Regions from separate parts of the Arthrobacter sp. BPSS-3 genome, predicted to be linked through region 1. Evidence: riboswitches for the same ligand, from Rfam matches in the RefSeq annotation. Region 1 holds a riboswitch; the other holds the start of a gene.

Region 1 (7,801 bases):
AGTGCGCCGTTTTGGCCGGCTCGGCGGGCAACGTCTCGTCGTGGAAGGCCTCGGCGGTGACCGGGTCCAGGGACAGGGCGAACTGGTCCCGCCAGCGGAACTCGAAGCGGGCCTTGGACAGGGCGTCGTCCCGCTCCTGCGCGCCGGGGTGGCCCTTCGCAAGGTCCGCGGCGTGGGCGGCGATCTTGTAAGTGATCACGCCGGTCTTCACGTCGTCCCGGTTCGGCAGGCCCAGGTGCTCCTTGGGGGTGACGTAGCAGAGCATGGCCGTCCCGTACCGGGCGATCTCGGTTGCGCCGATGGCGGAGGTGATGTGGTCGTAGCCGGGGGCGACGTCGGTCACGAGCGGACCCAGGGTGTAGAACGGCGCCCCCTTGCACAGCTCCTGCTGGCGTTCTACGTTTGCCCGGACCAGGTGGAACGGGACATGGCCCGGGCCCTCCACCATCACCTGCACGTCGAATTCCCAGGCCCGCTGCGTGAGCTCGGCGAGGGTGTCCAGTTCGGCGAACTGCGCGGCGTCGTTGGCATCCGCCGTCGACCCCGGCCGCAGCCCGTCGCCGAGGGAGAACGCTACGTCGTACTTCGCGAAGATTTCGCAGAGCTCGTCGAAGTGGGTGTACAGGAAGTTCTCCCGGTGGTGCGCCAGGCACCAGCCGGCCATGATGGAGCCGCCGCGGGACACGATCCCGGTGACCCGGTCGGCGGTCAGCGGCACGTACCGGAGCAGCACCCCCGCGTGGATGGTCATGTAGTCCACGCCCTGCTCGCACTGCTCGATCACGGTGTCCCGGAAGATTTCCCAGGTCAGCGCATTCGCCTCGCCGTTGACCTTTTCCAGGGCCTGATAGATCGGGACGGTGCCGATGGGCACGGGGGAGTTGCGGATGATCCACTCGCGGGTGGTGTGGATGTCATCGCCGGTGGAGAGATCCATGACGGTGTCGGCGCCCCACTGGGTGGCCCACTGGAGCTTGTCCACCTCCTCGGCGATGGAGCTGGTGACGGCCGAGTTGCCGATGTTGGCGTTGATCTTCACCAGGAAGGCCTTTCCGATGATCATCGGTTCGGACTCGGGGTGGTTGATATTCGCCGGGATGATGGCCCGGCCGGCGGCGAGTTCGCCGCGGACAAGTTCGACGTCGCAGTTCTCGCGCAGCGCCACGAACCGCATTTCGGGGGTCACCACGCCCTGCCGCGCGTAATGCATCTGGGTGACGGTCCGGCCGGGGAGGGCCCGGCGCGGTGCCGGGGGAGCGCCGCGCCACTCCGCCGAGGCGGCCCCGCGGCGGACCGCGGACTTGCCGTCGTCGAGAAGGCTGCGCTCCCGGCCGGAGTAGGGCTCGGTGTCCCCGCGGCCGGTAATCCAGTCGGCCCGGAGCGGCGGCAGGCCCGCCACCGGGTCGCTGCCCGGCCCCGCCGTGCGGTAGGCCCGGAACGGAGGATTCGGGGTGCCGCCGGGGGACGGTTCCAGGGCGATGTCGGTCACCGGGACCCGCAGGCCGTCGCCTTCGATGTAGGCCAGCATGTGCGACGCGAGGGCAGGGCTGTGCTGGGAATTTGTGGTGCTCAAGGGTTACTCACTTCCTTCGCCGGCATTACCCGGACAGGTTCAACGGTCGCAGGCTGCCTCAGCCCGATCTCAGCCCCTGCAAGGGCTCCCGTGTGGTCGTAGACGAAGCTACCACAGGGCCCCGGACACGGCTCCAAGGTTTCCGCCGGCCGCGGTTAGGCTGGGACCCATGAGCGGCATCATCGAATTCACCGGGCCCGTCCTCACCGCCGTGAACCGGGAGCGGCGCGGCCTGTGGTCCGTGGACGGGGTGCTGACCTTCGACCGTCCGGAGGCGGCGCCGGACCGTGTGATCGACGGGTGGGTGATCCCGGGACTGGTGGACGCCCACTGCCACATCGGGCTCGGGCCCGGCGGTGACGTCGACGCCGGCGTCGCCGAAGCGCAGGCGCGCACGGACCGTGACGCCGGGACCCTGCTGGTCCGCGACGCCGGAGCGGTGCACGACACCCGCTGGATCCAGCAGCGGCGGGACCTGCCCCGGATCATCCGTGCGGGCCGCCACATCGCCCGAAGCCGCCGCTACCTGCGCGGCCTCGCCGTTGAGGTGGACCCCGGTGACCTGGTCGAGGAGGTCCGGAAGCAGGCGCGGGCGGGGGACGGCTGGGTCAAGCTCGTGGGGGACTGGATCGACCGCGACGCCGGGGACCTTGCCGCAAGCTTCCCCGCCCGCACCGTCAGGGACGCCGTCAGCGCCGCCCACGACGAGGGCGCCCGGGTCACCGCGCACTGCTTCGCCGAGGACACCCTCGATGACATGCTCGACGCGGGCATCGACTGCATCGAGCACGCGACCGGGCTGCTGCCCCGCCATCTTCCGCGTTTCGTCGACCAAGGCGTGCCGATCGTCCCCACCCTGGTCAACATCGCCACCTTCCCGGACATCGCCGCGCAGGCCGAACCCAAGTTCCCGCGCTACGCCGCCCACATGCGCACGCTCTGGGAACGCCGGGCCGAGCGGGTCCTCGAGGCCCACGAGGCCGGGGTGGCCATCTACGCGGGAACCGACGCCGGGAGCGTGATTGCCCACGGGCGGATCGTCGACGAGTTGGAGGCACTGCATGCCGCCGGACTGGGCGCGGCCACCGCCCTCGAGGCCGGCGCCTGGTCCTCCCGGGCCTGGCTGTGCGCCGCCGGAATCGCCGAGGGTGCGCCCGCCGACGTCCTGGTCTGCGCCGCTGACCCGCGGCGGGATCTCTCCACGTTGCGGAATCTGCGCGCCGTCGTCCTCCGCGGGGACGTCATCGGCGCGGCATCCGCGGAATAAATTGAAGCTTCAAGTAATTTTATCTGGTGAGAGCCGCCGAATGACGGCTGAACCCCACAGCACCGGAGTGATGCAATGACCACCAACGCCGCCACCCAGGACCTCTTGCCGGCCGACCTCTCGATGGGCACCGTGATGCTCAAGGTCGGCGACCTGGCGATGATGACCGACTATTACCAGCGCGCCCTCGGCCTGGAGGTGGTGGCCGAGCAGGGCGGCGGCCTCTACCTCGGACGCGGCCAGACGCCGCTGGTGCACCTCGCGCCGGCCCCGGGACTGAACCTCCCCTCCCGGGGCGAGGCCGGGCTCTTCCACACCGCCCTCCTGTTCGAGGACCAGGCGGCGCTGGCCGCCACCGTCGCCACCGCAGCCCAGTACGATCCCCGGTTCTTCACCGGCAGCGCGGACCACCTGGTCAGCGAGGCCTTCTACTTCAACGACCCCGAGGGCAACGGCATCGAGCTGTACTGGGACCGTCCGCGCGAGGAATGGTCCTGGGATGGCGCGAATGTTGTCATGGACAGCTTGGCGCTGCCGCCGCAGCGTTACCTGGAGCAGCACCTCACCGAGGCGTCGCTCGCCGGCCAGCACGAAACCGGCGCCGGCGTCGGGCACGTCCACCTCCAGGTCGGCGACGTGCAGTCCGCCCACGACTTCTACGTCGGGACCCTGGGCTTCGAAAAGACCGCAGGCTGGCACGGCCAGGCGCTTTTCGTCTCGGCCGGCGGCTACCACCACCACATGGCCATGAACGTCTGGAACAGCCGCGGCGCCGGCCCCCGGCGCGACACGCTGGGCCTGGGCGAGGTGCTGATCGAGGTGCCCTCCGGGGACGACATCGGCGCCCTCGCGGACAGGCTCAAGGTCGCCGGCGTCGCGTCCCACCACACGGGTGCGGAGCTCCGGTTTGACGACCCCTGGCGCAACCGGATCCGGGTCGCCGTCCGCTGACCGGCCATCGGGCCGTCAGCCGATAGGCTGGGACGACGCCACACGCCGCGGCCCCCGGGCCGCCCGAAATCCAAGGATGAGCCCCGTGGGATTTACCGAAGTCTTCGTCGCCACCCATGACGCCGCGCTCAAGCGGGCCGCCGCACTCGCCGGGGGCGCCCCCGCCGGCCCGGACGCCGTTCGGATCGAGGACATCAGCGACTACGAGATCGAACGGCTGGGGGACCTCGCCGGCACCGCCGTCCACGCCGCCGGTGCCGACTACGAACTCGCGATGGTCGACGTCTCCAGCGACGCACTGCTCGGCGTGCCCGCCGCCATGGTCCGGACCCTCGCCGAGCTGCTTAGCTACGAGACCGACGAGGGCGAACGCGTCCTGGCCGACGTCGCCGGGCAGTGGGCGGCCGAGGAGGACATGCCCTTCGGTGCCGCCGAGGCCCTCGGCCACACCCGGCGGATCGCGGAGCTCGCCTCCGCCGTCGACCCCGCTGCCCGCACCGAACTGTACGTCTGGACTGCCTGAGCCGGACTGCGGCGCCACCCGCGGCGACCCGCCGCGGGTGTTAAGTCGAAATCGGCGCGGTGATCTGGCACAATGATCAGGTACTTGATCTGCGTGGCCCCTCTCTCCGCGTCTGGATCTTGTCCTTTTAGAACCCCCTAGTATGGCCCGCCCCACGGGTGCAGAACGCCGGGTTCGACCCCGTTTCAGAAACAGGAGTGACCACAAAAGTGGCCGTTAAGATTCGCCTTAAGCGCTTCGGCAAGATGCGCGCCCCGTACTACCGCATCGTCGTCATGGACTCACGCTCCAAGCGTGACGGCCGTGCCATCGAGGAGATCGGCAAGTACCACCCGACCGAAGAGCCCTCGTACATCGAGGTCGACTCGGACCGCGCCCAGTACTGGCTCGGCGTCGGCGCTCAGCCGTCCGAGCAGGTTGCCGCGATCCTGAAGATCACCGGTGACTGGCAGAAGTTCAAGGGTCTGCCCGGCCAGGAAGGCACCTTGAAGACCAAGGCTGCCAAGGAAGGCTTCGTAGCCCCGGAGAAGGGCTCCGTCATCATTCCGGAAGCCATCACCAAGAAGGCCAAGAAGGACGACGCAGCCGAGGCCCCGGCCGACGCCGAAGCAGAGACCACCGAGGCTGAGTAACTTGCTGGCAGACGCGCTCGAACACCTGGTCCGCGGGATTGTAGACAGCCCCGAGGACGTCAAGGTCAGTGCCAAGAACAACCGCCGGGGGGACACCCTTGAGGTGCGCGTTCACCAGGACGACCTTGGCCGGGTGATTGGCCGCCAGGGCCGGACCGCACGCGCACTGCGCACCGTGGTTGCGGCACTGGCAGACGGTGAGCCGGTGCGGGTCGACGTCGTCGACACCGACCGCCGCCGGTAGCGCAGCCAGCACACGCTTGATCTCTGTCCGGCCCCTCCACCAGCATTGGTGGAGGGGCCGGACTGTTTTGCGCACACTGCGCCCCCACAACGACCCATCCTTCCCATCCCCGAACAAGAGGACAGCATGCAGCTTCAGGTGGCACGAATCGGCAAACCCCACGGCATCCGCGGCGAGGTCACCGTCCAGGTGCTGACCGACGCCCCCGGTGACCGGTTCGTCCCGGGCACCCAGTTCGTCGTGGAGCCCGCGTCCGCCGGGCCGCTCACGGTCGAGAGCGCGCGCTGGAACAAGGACATCCTGCTGCTGGCATTCGAGGAGGTGGAGACCCGCAACGATGCGGAGGCCCTGCGCGGCGCCAAGCTCTTCATCGAAACCGAAGAACTCGACGAGGACGACGACGAGGGCTGGTACGAGCACGAACTCGTCGGCCTGGACGTCCGGGTGGGCAACGAGGTGGTGGGCACGGTCTCCGCGCTGCACACCATGCCCGTCCAGGACCTGCTGGTGGTCAAGGACCGCGCCGGCAAGGAAATCCTGATCCCGTTCGTGGAGCAGATCGTCCCCGAGGTCAACGTCGCCGAAAAGTACGTCCTCGTCACCCCGCCGGCGGGCCTGTTCGAGGTCAACACGGACACCGCCGCGACCCCCGACGACGGCGACTCCGCCGACAGTGCCGCCGAGGACGCAGACGGGGACCGCGCCTAAGATGCGGATCGACGTCGTCAGTATCTTCCCCGAGTACCTCGCCCCGCTGGAGCTGTCCCTGATCGGGAAGGCCCGGCAGGACGGACTGCTGAAGCTCACCGTCCACGACCTTCGGGACTTCACCACCGACCGGCACCGCACCGTCGATGACACCCCGTACGGCGGCGGCGCCGGCATGGTCATGAAGCCGGAACCGTGGGCCCAGGCGCTCGGTGCCGTCGCGGGCACTGCGGCGGCAGGGGAGGGTGAGCTCCGGAAACCTGTGCTGATTGTCCCCTCGCCCGCGGGGGAGCGCTTCACCCAGGCCATCGCGCACGAGCTCGCCGAGGAGGAGCAGCTGGTCTTCGCCTGCGGCCGGTACGAGGGCATCGACGAACGCGTCCTCGAATGGGCGGCGGACCACTTCACCGTCCGCCCCATGAGCCTGGGCGACTACGTGCTCAACGGCGGCGAGGTGGCGGTCCTGGCGATGGTCGAGGCAATCGGGCGGCTGCTGCCCGGCGTCGTTGGCAACCCCGAATCCCTCGTGGAGGAATCGCACTCCGACGGGCTGCTGGAGTACCCGGTCTACACCAAGCCATCCAGCTGGCGCGGCCGGGACGTCCCCGCCGTGCTGCTCAGCGGCAACCACGGCAAGATCGCCCAGTGGCGCCGGCACGAACAGTACCGACGTACCGCGGAGCGCCGCCCCGACCTGCTCGAGGCGTTCGACGCCGGGACGTTGCCCCGCGCGGACCGCACCGCGTTCGCGGACCTCGGGTACGACATCGAAGACGGCCGGCTCCGCCGTCGCGCCGACGCCTGAGCACGGCCTGACACGGGACTTTCCCGCCGCCGTCGTGCGTCCGGGGGAGTCCGCGGATTCAGCAAAAGCCGCCATTCTGTGGCAAAATAAGTCCTTGTGCCTGCTGGGTGCGAACCTGCCACAGGGGGAGCGTCACCAACAGCGCGGCACCCCGGCCCGGTCAATTCCTGACTGGACCGGAACGACACATTTTCGGCGGTGATTTCCGGGCGCGACTGCGGCCGGGCTTGGCCGCCGTGACCCAACGTGAATGACCTGTGGCGTTCACCAGGAGTGGATCAATGCATATCCTCGATTCCGTCGACGCAGCCTCGCTGCGCAACGATGTTCCCGAGTTCCGCGCGGGTGACACCATCAAGGTGCACGTGAACATCATCGAAGGCAAGAACTCCCGTGTCCAGGTCTTCCAGGGCTTCGTCCTGGGCCGCCAGGGTGACGGCGTCCGCGAGACCTTCACCGTCCGCAAGGTTTCCTTCGGTGTCGGCGTGGAGCGTACCTTCCCGGTGCACTCCCCGATCATCGACAAGATCGAGCTCGTCTCCAAGGGTGACGTGCGCCGCGCCAAGCTTTACTACATGCGTGCACTGCGCGGTAAGGCTGCGAAGATCAAGGAAAAGCGCGACTTCCAGACCGCCAAGTAAGTCCCCGGACTTACTCCGCGGATCCACGGCCGGCCCGGCTCACCCCGGGCCAGCGCCACTGCGCCGATCAAGCACTTCACGCGTCAGGGGATGTGGACCATGGAACAGCCAAAACGCCGGCCCAGGAAACTGGCCTGGCGTTTTGTGCTTCTGGGGCTCGTGCTGGCCATCGCCATCAGCGGCCTGGTCAGGTCCCTGTGGCTGGACGTGTACTTCATCCCGTCCGCCTCGATGGAGCCGTTGCTGCGCGACGGGGACCGGATCCTGGTCTCCCGCACCGACTTCGCCGCCGACCCGATCCGCCGCGGCGACGTGGTGGTCTTCGACGGCCGCGGGTCCTTCGCGCCGCTGAACAGCGGCGCCGGCCCGGCCGCGGACCTGCTGGCCGGGGCGGGGCACTGGCTGGGCATCACCGGCAGTGACACCACCTACGTCAAAAGGGTCATCGGGCTGCCGG
Region 2 (7,801 bases), on a different contig from region 1:
GCTCCAGCCGCCCAGGGCAGCGGCCAGGATCAACGGCCAACCGCGGCGCCAGAGCAGGGCGGGGGTGAGCCCGGCCAGCGGGAAGAGCAGCACCTCGAAGACCAGCGCCACGGACGCGGAGACCCAGTCGATGGACAGGGCGAGCGCCACGGTGACCAGCACGACGCCGGAGAACTTGGCCAGCGGGTTGGCGCGGGCCAGCACGGCGGGGTTTCCCTCCAGGGTCAGGGCCTCCCTCATGCCGCCGCCCCCTGCAGCTTGAGTTCGTCGCCGCCGAGGACGTCACTGAATTCGGCGTCGTGGGTGACGGAGACGACGGCGGTGCCGGCGTCCAGGAGTTCGGAGAGGAAGGAGGCCAGCTCGGCCCAGGTGTTGGCGTCCTGGCCGAACGTGGGCTCGTCCAGGACCAGGACCTGCGGGTGGGCGGCCAGCACGGTAGCCACGGACAGGCGCCGCTTCTCGCCGCCGGAGAGGGTGTAGGGGTTGGCGTCCACCAGGTCCCGCAGCCGCAGCCGCTCCAGCAGTTCGTCCACCCGGTCCGCGCCGCGGCCCAGTTGCCGCGGCCCGAAGGTCAGTTCGTCCAGCACCCGGCCGGTCACGAACTGGTGTTCGGGTTCCTGGAAGACCGTGCCGATCCGCGGGATCAGCTGCTGCGCCTTCCAGGCGTAGGGGTCGATGCCCGCGCCGGCGCTGAGGTCGGTGGTAGCGGATACGGTCCCGGCCACCGGGGCCAGCAGCCCGGCGAGGGTAAGGGCGAAGGTCGATTTCCCGGCGCCGTTGGGCCCGGTGATGGTGAGCGCGCGTCCGGCACGGACCTGCGCTGCGATACCCTCCTGCACCGGCACGGGCGGCACGGCCCGGAAGCGGGTCCGGAGGCCGCCCCGGCGGGGACGGTCGCGGGACACGGCCAAGGATTCTGCGGCCAGCAGCAGGCGGCCCGCCTCGAAGCCGTGCTCCGGCCCCTGTCCGGTGTCGCCGGTGCTCCGGGCGCGGGTGGCCGGCACGTGGCCCGGGACCCAGACCCCGGCGGCGATCAGCATCTCCCGTGCCTCGGCCAGCACCCGGTCCGGCGGCCCGTCCAGCAGCACGGCGGCGTCGCCCGCGCTGCCGGGCTGCAGCACCACGATCCGGTCCACCAGGTCCTTCCACACGGAAACCCGGTGTTCGACCACCACCAGGGTGGCGCCGGTCCGGTCCAGGCAGCGGCCCACGGCGTCGCGGACCTCCAGCACACCTGCGGGGTCAAGGTTGGCGGTCGGTTCGTCCAGCAGTAGCAGCCCGGGCCGCATCGCGAGGATGCCGGCCAGGGCAAGCCGCTGCTTCTGTCCGCCGGAGAGGGCCGAGGTCGGGTGCCCCAGGGGCAGGGAACCGAGGCCGACGTCGTCGAGCGCCTCCCCTACCCGGGCCCAGATCTCCGCGGGCGGGACGGCGAGGTTCTCCGCCCCGAACGCGACGTCGTCACCCACCCGGGAAAGCACCACCTGGGTCTCCGGGTCCTGCTGCACCAGCCCGGCGCGTCCGCGGCGGTCCCGGGGTGGGGCCCCGTCGATGAGCAGGCTGCCGGTCTCGTCGGCGTCGTCGGCGTCCGCGTCCGCGCCGCCGCCCTCGCCGAGCACCCCGGCCAGGGCGTGCAGCAGGGTCGACTTACCGGCGCCGGAAGGTCCCAGCAGCAGGACGCGTTCGCCCGGGCTGATGTCCAGGTCCAGTCCGCTGATGGCGGGCCGGGACCGTCCGGCGTGCCGCCAGCCCCAACCGCGGGCGGTGACCGCGGCGGGGCGGACGTCGTCGGCGTTCATGCGCGCGGGTGTCAGGAGAAGACGGGTTCGGTGGCCGCCTTGCGGGAGGCGAAGGAGGCCAGCACCCCGGTCCGGGCCAGGCCGCGGGTGGCGATCCAAGCCAGGCCGCCGGCGATCACGGCACCGGAGATGGCGCAGAAGACGATGTAGGCGGCCTTGTCCCCGGCCTCGAAGGCGATGTTCCAGCCCCAGGGCAGGAAGCAGTCGTTCAGGCCGCAGAAGAGGCCCGCGCCGGCGCCGGCGAGCAGGGAGACCGGGAGGTTGAACTTGCTGTAGCGGAAGGCGGCGAAGACCAGCTCCGCGCCGAGGCCCTGCAGGATGCCCGAGATCAGCACGGTGGTGCCGTACTGGGAGCCCATGATCAGCTCGCCGGTGGCGGCGACGGCCTCGCAGAACAGCGCGGCGCCGGGCTTGCGGACCACCAGCATGCCGAGGACCGCGGGGATCATCCAGCCGCCGGCGTAGAGGCCGGTCAGGGGCGGGTAGACGGCGGTGAGCGGGACGGACACCACGTTGGAGCCCTGGTCCCAGGCCCAGAAGATGACGCCGCCGGCAATCGCGATCAGCGCCGCCAGGACAATGTCGACCACGCGCCAGCTCTTTTTGCCGGCCGCTGTGGTGCGGGGGGTGGAAATATCGGTCATGTCGTCCTCCTGAGGTACAGGAGGGGAGGGTATTCCGGCCACGGCGGCCGCTGCCGCGTGTTCCGGACACCCTGAGAACTCGACTCCCTTGCGCCGGTACTAACCGGATCAGGTTCGAGGGTCTGCGGCTGTCCGCACTCTCAGCGCCCACCTACGGTTCCCGGATTCCTCCGGAAGGGTCCGACGGCGGCGCTCCCCTGTCGTTATGAATGTCGCCCGTGTGGGCTGGCCCAGTTTACACCCGCGCCGCCGGGGCCCGCCTCCCCTCCCTGCCGAGCCGGATCAGCACGATCCCGGCCGCCACGAACCACGCCCACATCAGGAGGCCGTAGCCGCCGTAGAGCGCCGGGACGAGGTACCGCAGCGCCTCCGCGAGCAGCCCCAGGGCACCGGCGCCGATGCCCAGCCAGCCCACCGCCCGGGAGAGCCCTGCCCGCACCATGGCCACGGACATGAGGAGGATGCCCGCCGCGGAAAGCACCCCGGCGACGGCGGGTGTGTTGTTCTCGGCGATCACCGCCTCGGCGGCGGCGCTGATCCGCTGCCGCGCGGCGTCGTCGGCCGCCCCGGCGTACCGGTCGCTGAGGTAGACCAGCACCAGAGAGCCGCGGCTGGTAACCGGGATGGCGAGGATCAGCGCCCAGGACAGCCCGCCCACCAGGGCGCCGCCCAGCGCCAGGCCCCGTGCCAGTCCCTCTGCCGCCGGAGCGCACGCCAGGAACAGCGCAGCGAAGACGGGCACCGCCAGGATGTTCGGGACCGTCCAAAGCAGCTGCTCGGCGACGTAGACGGGCTTGTTGCGGGCGATGAACTCAAGCGTCGGCACGGCCCCGTCGACCGGCGGCGGCGCGATGAAGTCCAGCACAAGGGCCAGCACCAGCAGCACCACGAACGCGATCGAGCAGCAGCCGGCCGCCAGCTGGAACGGCGCCCAGGGTGCGCCCCGGTCTCTGTCCATGCCCGACGGTAGGCCGGGCGGCGCGCGGCGGACAGGGGCGTCCGCCCCGGACCGGTGTGCCAGTAGGCTAGGGGCAGTCCTGTTTCCACCCGCAAGGAGCACGAAATGAACATTGTCATCAAACTGCTCGGCACCGGCATCAGCCTGGTCGCCGGTCTCGTCGGCACCAAGCTCGTGGACACCGTCTGGGAGAAGACCACCGGCAACAAGCCGCCGAAGGGCCACGACGACGACGTCCCCACCACGCTGCGCCAGGCCCTGACCTTCGCGCTGATCTCGGCCTCGGTGAGCGCCGTCATCCAGGTCCTCGCCAACCGCGGCACGCAGCGGGCCATCACTCGCTTCGCCAAGACCCAGGACATCGTCTAGGCGCACCGCACCACCGGACTCCGACGGGGAGTCCCCCGGGCATCAGTCCCGGCGGGGCTCCCCGTCCTCGTTGAAGCCGCGTTCCCCGGCGGCCTGCTGCACCACCGCTTCGAGCTCATCCGCGCTCAGCAACTCCGGGTGGAGGTGCTTGGTGCGGTAGCCGGCGCGGCCCACCATGTGCGCGGAGACCGGGACGGTCAGCAGCTGGAAGATCCACGCGACCACCAGCACCGGCCACACCCACCAGGTGCGCATCTGCAGGCCCACGGCGCACAGCAGCAGGAACAGGCCCAGGACCTGCGGCTTGGTGGCGGCGTGCATCCGGCTCATCAGGTCCGGGAAGCGGAGCAGGCCGATCGCGGCGCCGAGGGACATCAGTGCACCCACCACCATGAACACGGCGGACACGGCGTCGATCACCGTATCCCCGGAGAAGGTCTCAGGATTCATGGGGGTGCCTCCTGCGGTCGGCTACGAAGCGGGCCACGGTCACGGACCCGACGAAGCCGATGATCGAGATCGCCACCAGCAGCATCAGGTTGTTCAGGTGCCGGTTGACGGCCATGTCGATGCACAGCGCGGCGCCCAGGATGGCCAGCAGCACGTCGGTGGCGAGCACGCGGTCCAGCAGCGAAGGCCCTCGGGCGATCCGGATGATGGCGCCGCCCGCCGCGAGGGACAGAATCACGGCGGTCACGGCCAGGACGATCGGCATCATGCGGCTGCCTCCTGTTTGAGGGCGGAAACTTCCTCCGGGGAGCCCATGATCCGGATCAGGCCGGCCTCAGTGTCTCGGACGTCCTTGCGGAGCCTGGCGGCGTCCTCGGCGTCGCGGACGTTGATGCCGTGGATATAGAGCGTGGACGTACCCCTGTCCACCTCCACGACCAGGGAGCCCGGAATCAGCGAGATGACGTGGCCGGTGGCGGTGACCAGGAGATCCGAGTGGCTGCGGAGCGGGACCGCGACGATGGCGCTGACCACCCGGGGCCCGCGCACCACGGCGAGGTAGAGCAGCTGGAAGCTCGCCGCGACCACCTTGCCGAGGAACACCAGGCCAAAGGGGACGGCGCGCAGCACGTTGAACCGTCCGCCCAATTCCACCGGCGGCAGGTAGAACAACCGGGCCACGAACACAGCGATCAGCGCCCCGAAGAGCAGGTTGCCGGCGCTGAAGTCCTGCCAGAGGGCGCCCCAGACAATCACCAGCCAGACCAGCAGCGGCAGTTCCTGGCGCAGCGAGATGCGTTTGCGGGTCATTTGCCGCCTCCCTGGGCCACGGGCTGCGGCGGGGCCGGGACCGTGACCTCGTCGCCGAGGACCGCGTGGATGTAGGAGGACCGGTCCAGCATCTCGGCCGCGGACTGGCCGGAGAGGCGGAACAGCGGCCCGGCGAACACGGTCAGGGCCACGCCGAGGATGACCAGCGCCAGAGTGGAACCGACCATGGTGCGCGGCAGCAGGCTCACCGTGTGGCGTGCGGAGGATGTCCCGGCGCCGCCGGTTCCCTGGGACTCACCGCCCGGGGCGGCGAGCAGCACCGGGTCCGGGTGCTCGGCGTCCTCGGGCTTGCGCCAGAATGCACGGTTCCAGACGCGGGCGATGGCCAGCAGGGTCAGCAGGCTGGTCAGGACGCCGCCGGCCACCAGCGCGTACGCCAGCGGGGTGCCGAGCAGCACGCCGGCCTGCAGCAGGCCGAGTTTGCCCAGGAAGCCGGAGAGCGGCGGGATCCCGGCGAGGTTCATGGCCGGGATGAAGAACAGCACGGCCAGCAGCGGGGAGAGCTTGGCCAGGCCGGCCACCCGGTCCACGGAGGAGCTGCCGGCGCGGCGTTCAATCAGCCCGGTGACCAGGAAGAGGCTGGTCTGGATGGTGATGTGGTGCGCCACGTAGAACACCGCGGCGCCCAGGCCGGCCACCGAGGACATCGCCAGCCCGAACACCATATAGCCGATGTGGCTGACCAGGGTGAAGGAGAGCAAACGTTTGATGTCGCTTTGCGCGAGCGCGCCCAGGATCCCCACCACCATGGTCAGCAGCGCCACCACCATCAGCGGCTGGTTGAAGGTGTCGCCGGGGAAGAGCAGCGTCTCGGTGCGGACGATCGCGTAGACGCCCACCTTGGTGAGCAGGCCGGCGAACACCGCCGTGACCGGGGCGGGGGCGGTCGGGTAGGAGTCCGGCAGCCAGAAGGAGAGCGGGAAGACGGCGGCCTTGATCCCGAACGCCACGAGCAGCAGCACGTGCAGCAGGTTCCGGGTGCCCTGGTCCAGGTCCCCCAGCTTCATGGCCAGGTCCGCCATGTTGATGGTGCCGGTGGCGCCGTAGATCATCGCGATGGCGATCAGGAACAGCACCGAGGAGACCACGGAGACCACCACATAGGTCACGCCGGCGCGGATCCGGGGGCCGGTGCCGCCGAGGGTCATCAGCACGTAGCTGGCCGTCAGCAGGATCTCGAAGCCCACGTAGAGGTTGAACAAGTCTCCGGAGAGGAAGGCGTTGGACACCCCGGCCACCAGGATCAGGTAGGTGGGGTGGAAGATCGAGACCGGGGCATCGCTGTCGCCGTCGGCCATACCCTGCCCGGTCGCATAGACCAGCACGGCCAGGCTCACGGCGGAGGAGACCACCAGCATCAGCGAGGAGAACTGGTCCACCACCAGCACGATCCCCCACGGCGGCAGCCAGCCGCCGATGCTCACCGCCGCCGTGCCGCCCTCCCAGACGGAGGCCAGCAGCCAGCACTCAAGCAGCAGGGTCAAGGAGAGCAGCGCGATGCTGACCGTCCGCTGCGCCCGGGAGTGCCGGATCAGCAGGAAGGTCAGGGCGGCGCCCAGGATGGGGAGGACGACGGCGAGCGGGGCAAAGCTGGCGATGTTCACTCGGACCCTCCTTCCTGGTTCGGGGCGGTGGTGCGGGAGCCGGGCCGTTCCTCGGCCGCGGCTTCGCTGGCCGGCATCTGCCGGGCGCCCGCCAGGATGGTCCCGCCGGCGTCGGGCTCGACGGCGGGCAAGGGGAATTCGGAGGTTTCCTCGGGGATGACGGCGTCGTCCTCGGCGTCGAAGCTGGGCGTCTCGGCGACGCGGAGGTCCTCGGCGTCGTCCTGGATCTCATCCTGCCGGGCCAGCACCCAGGTGCGGTAGATGATGCCGAGCATGAACGCGGTCACGGCGAAGGAAATCACGATCGAGGTGAGGATCAACGCCTGCGGCAGCGGGTCGCTGTAGGCGCCGGGATCGGTGTCCTTGGCGAACAGCGGGGCCAGGCCGGCGTAGCCGCCGGTGGTGAGGATGAGCAGGTTGGTGGCGTTCGCCAGCAGCATCAGGCCCAGCAGCACCCGGGTGAGGCTGCGCTCCAGGAGCAGGTAGATGCCGCAGGCGTACAGCACCCCCATCACGGTCAGCAGGGTCAGGTTGACGCTCATGCATTCCCCCCGGGGGTGGTTCCGGCGGCCGCGTCCGACTGCTCTTCGAAGTGTTCGTCGATTTCGGCGCCGAGGCTGCGGAGCACGTCCAGGGCCAGGCCGACGACGACGATGTAGACGCCGATGTCGAAGATGGTGGAGGTGACGAACTTGATGTCACCGAAGACCGGGAGCCAGAGCTGGACGATGGCGCTTTGGAAGACCTCGCCGCCCAGGAGCAGCGGCGCCACCCCGGACACGGCCGCCGTCGCCAGGCCGATACCCAGCAGCGCGCCGGCGCTCAGCGGCGCGGCCTCGCGCAGCTCGAACCGGCCGCCGGCCAGGTAGCGGATGGTCAGCGCCAGCCCGGCCATCAGGCCGCCGGCGAAGCCGCCGCCGGGCAGGTTGTGCCCGGCCAGCAGCAGGTAGATGGAGAAGACGATCATCGAGTGGAACACCAGGCGTGTCACCACCTCGAAGATGATGGAACGCCGCTCGGGGGCGAGGGTCCGGCCGGCCACCAGCCAGGCGTCCTTGGTGGACGCCGCGAACCGGCGGCTCAGGGCCAGCGCGGCGCCGTCGCGGCTGTGCGCGGGGGCGGCCAGGCGGCCCACCGTGCCCTCGTCGA

What was found. Region 1 has a riboswitch for thiamine pyrophosphate ahead of thiC (phosphomethylpyrimidine synthase ThiC). Riboswitches for the same ligand answer to the same signal wherever they lie in the genome.
Region 2: another riboswitch for thiamine pyrophosphate. It lies ahead of ACFVY3_RS14720 (ECF transporter S component); the one in region 1 lies ahead of thiC (phosphomethylpyrimidine synthase ThiC).

The regions. Positions count from the first base shown of each region.
Region 1 covers NZ_JBIMMV010000002.1:233,361-241,161, forward strand. Annotated here, with positions in the region: gene thiC (phosphomethylpyrimidine synthase ThiC) at 1-1,528, opposite strand, end outside; TPP riboswitch at 1,568-1,675, opposite strand; gene ACFVY3_RS04035 (amidohydrolase family protein) at 1,743-2,840, shown strand; gene ACFVY3_RS04040 (VOC family protein) at 2,916-3,791, shown strand; gene ACFVY3_RS04045 (hypothetical protein) at 3,877-4,314, shown strand; gene rpsP (30S ribosomal protein S16) at 4,524-4,946, shown strand; gene ACFVY3_RS04055 (RNA-binding protein) at 4,948-5,190, shown strand; gene rimM (ribosome maturation factor RimM) at 5,317-5,898, shown strand; gene trmD (tRNA (guanosine(37)-N1)-methyltransferase TrmD) at 5,900-6,703, shown strand; gene rplS (50S ribosomal protein L19) at 6,985-7,344, shown strand; gene lepB (signal peptidase I) at 7,444-7,801, shown strand, end outside.
Region 2 covers NZ_JBIMMV010000009.1:163,306-171,106, forward strand. Annotated here, with positions in the region: gene ACFVY3_RS14710 (energy-coupling factor transporter transmembrane component T family protein) at 1-240, opposite strand, end outside; gene ACFVY3_RS14715 (ABC transporter ATP-binding protein) at 237-1,796, opposite strand; gene ACFVY3_RS14720 (ECF transporter S component) at 1,808-2,440, opposite strand; TPP riboswitch at 2,508-2,649, opposite strand; gene ACFVY3_RS14725 (hypothetical protein) at 2,676-3,398, opposite strand; gene ACFVY3_RS14730 (DUF4235 domain-containing protein) at 3,504-3,767, shown strand; gene mnhG (monovalent cation/H(+) antiporter subunit G) at 3,810-4,217, opposite strand; gene ACFVY3_RS14740 (monovalent cation/H+ antiporter complex subunit F) at 4,207-4,485, opposite strand; gene ACFVY3_RS14745 (Na+/H+ antiporter subunit E) at 4,482-5,027, opposite strand; gene ACFVY3_RS14750 (Na+/H+ antiporter subunit D) at 5,024-6,652, opposite strand; gene ACFVY3_RS14755 (Na(+)/H(+) antiporter subunit C) at 6,649-7,194, opposite strand; gene ACFVY3_RS14760 (Na+/H+ antiporter subunit A) at 7,191-7,801, opposite strand, start outside.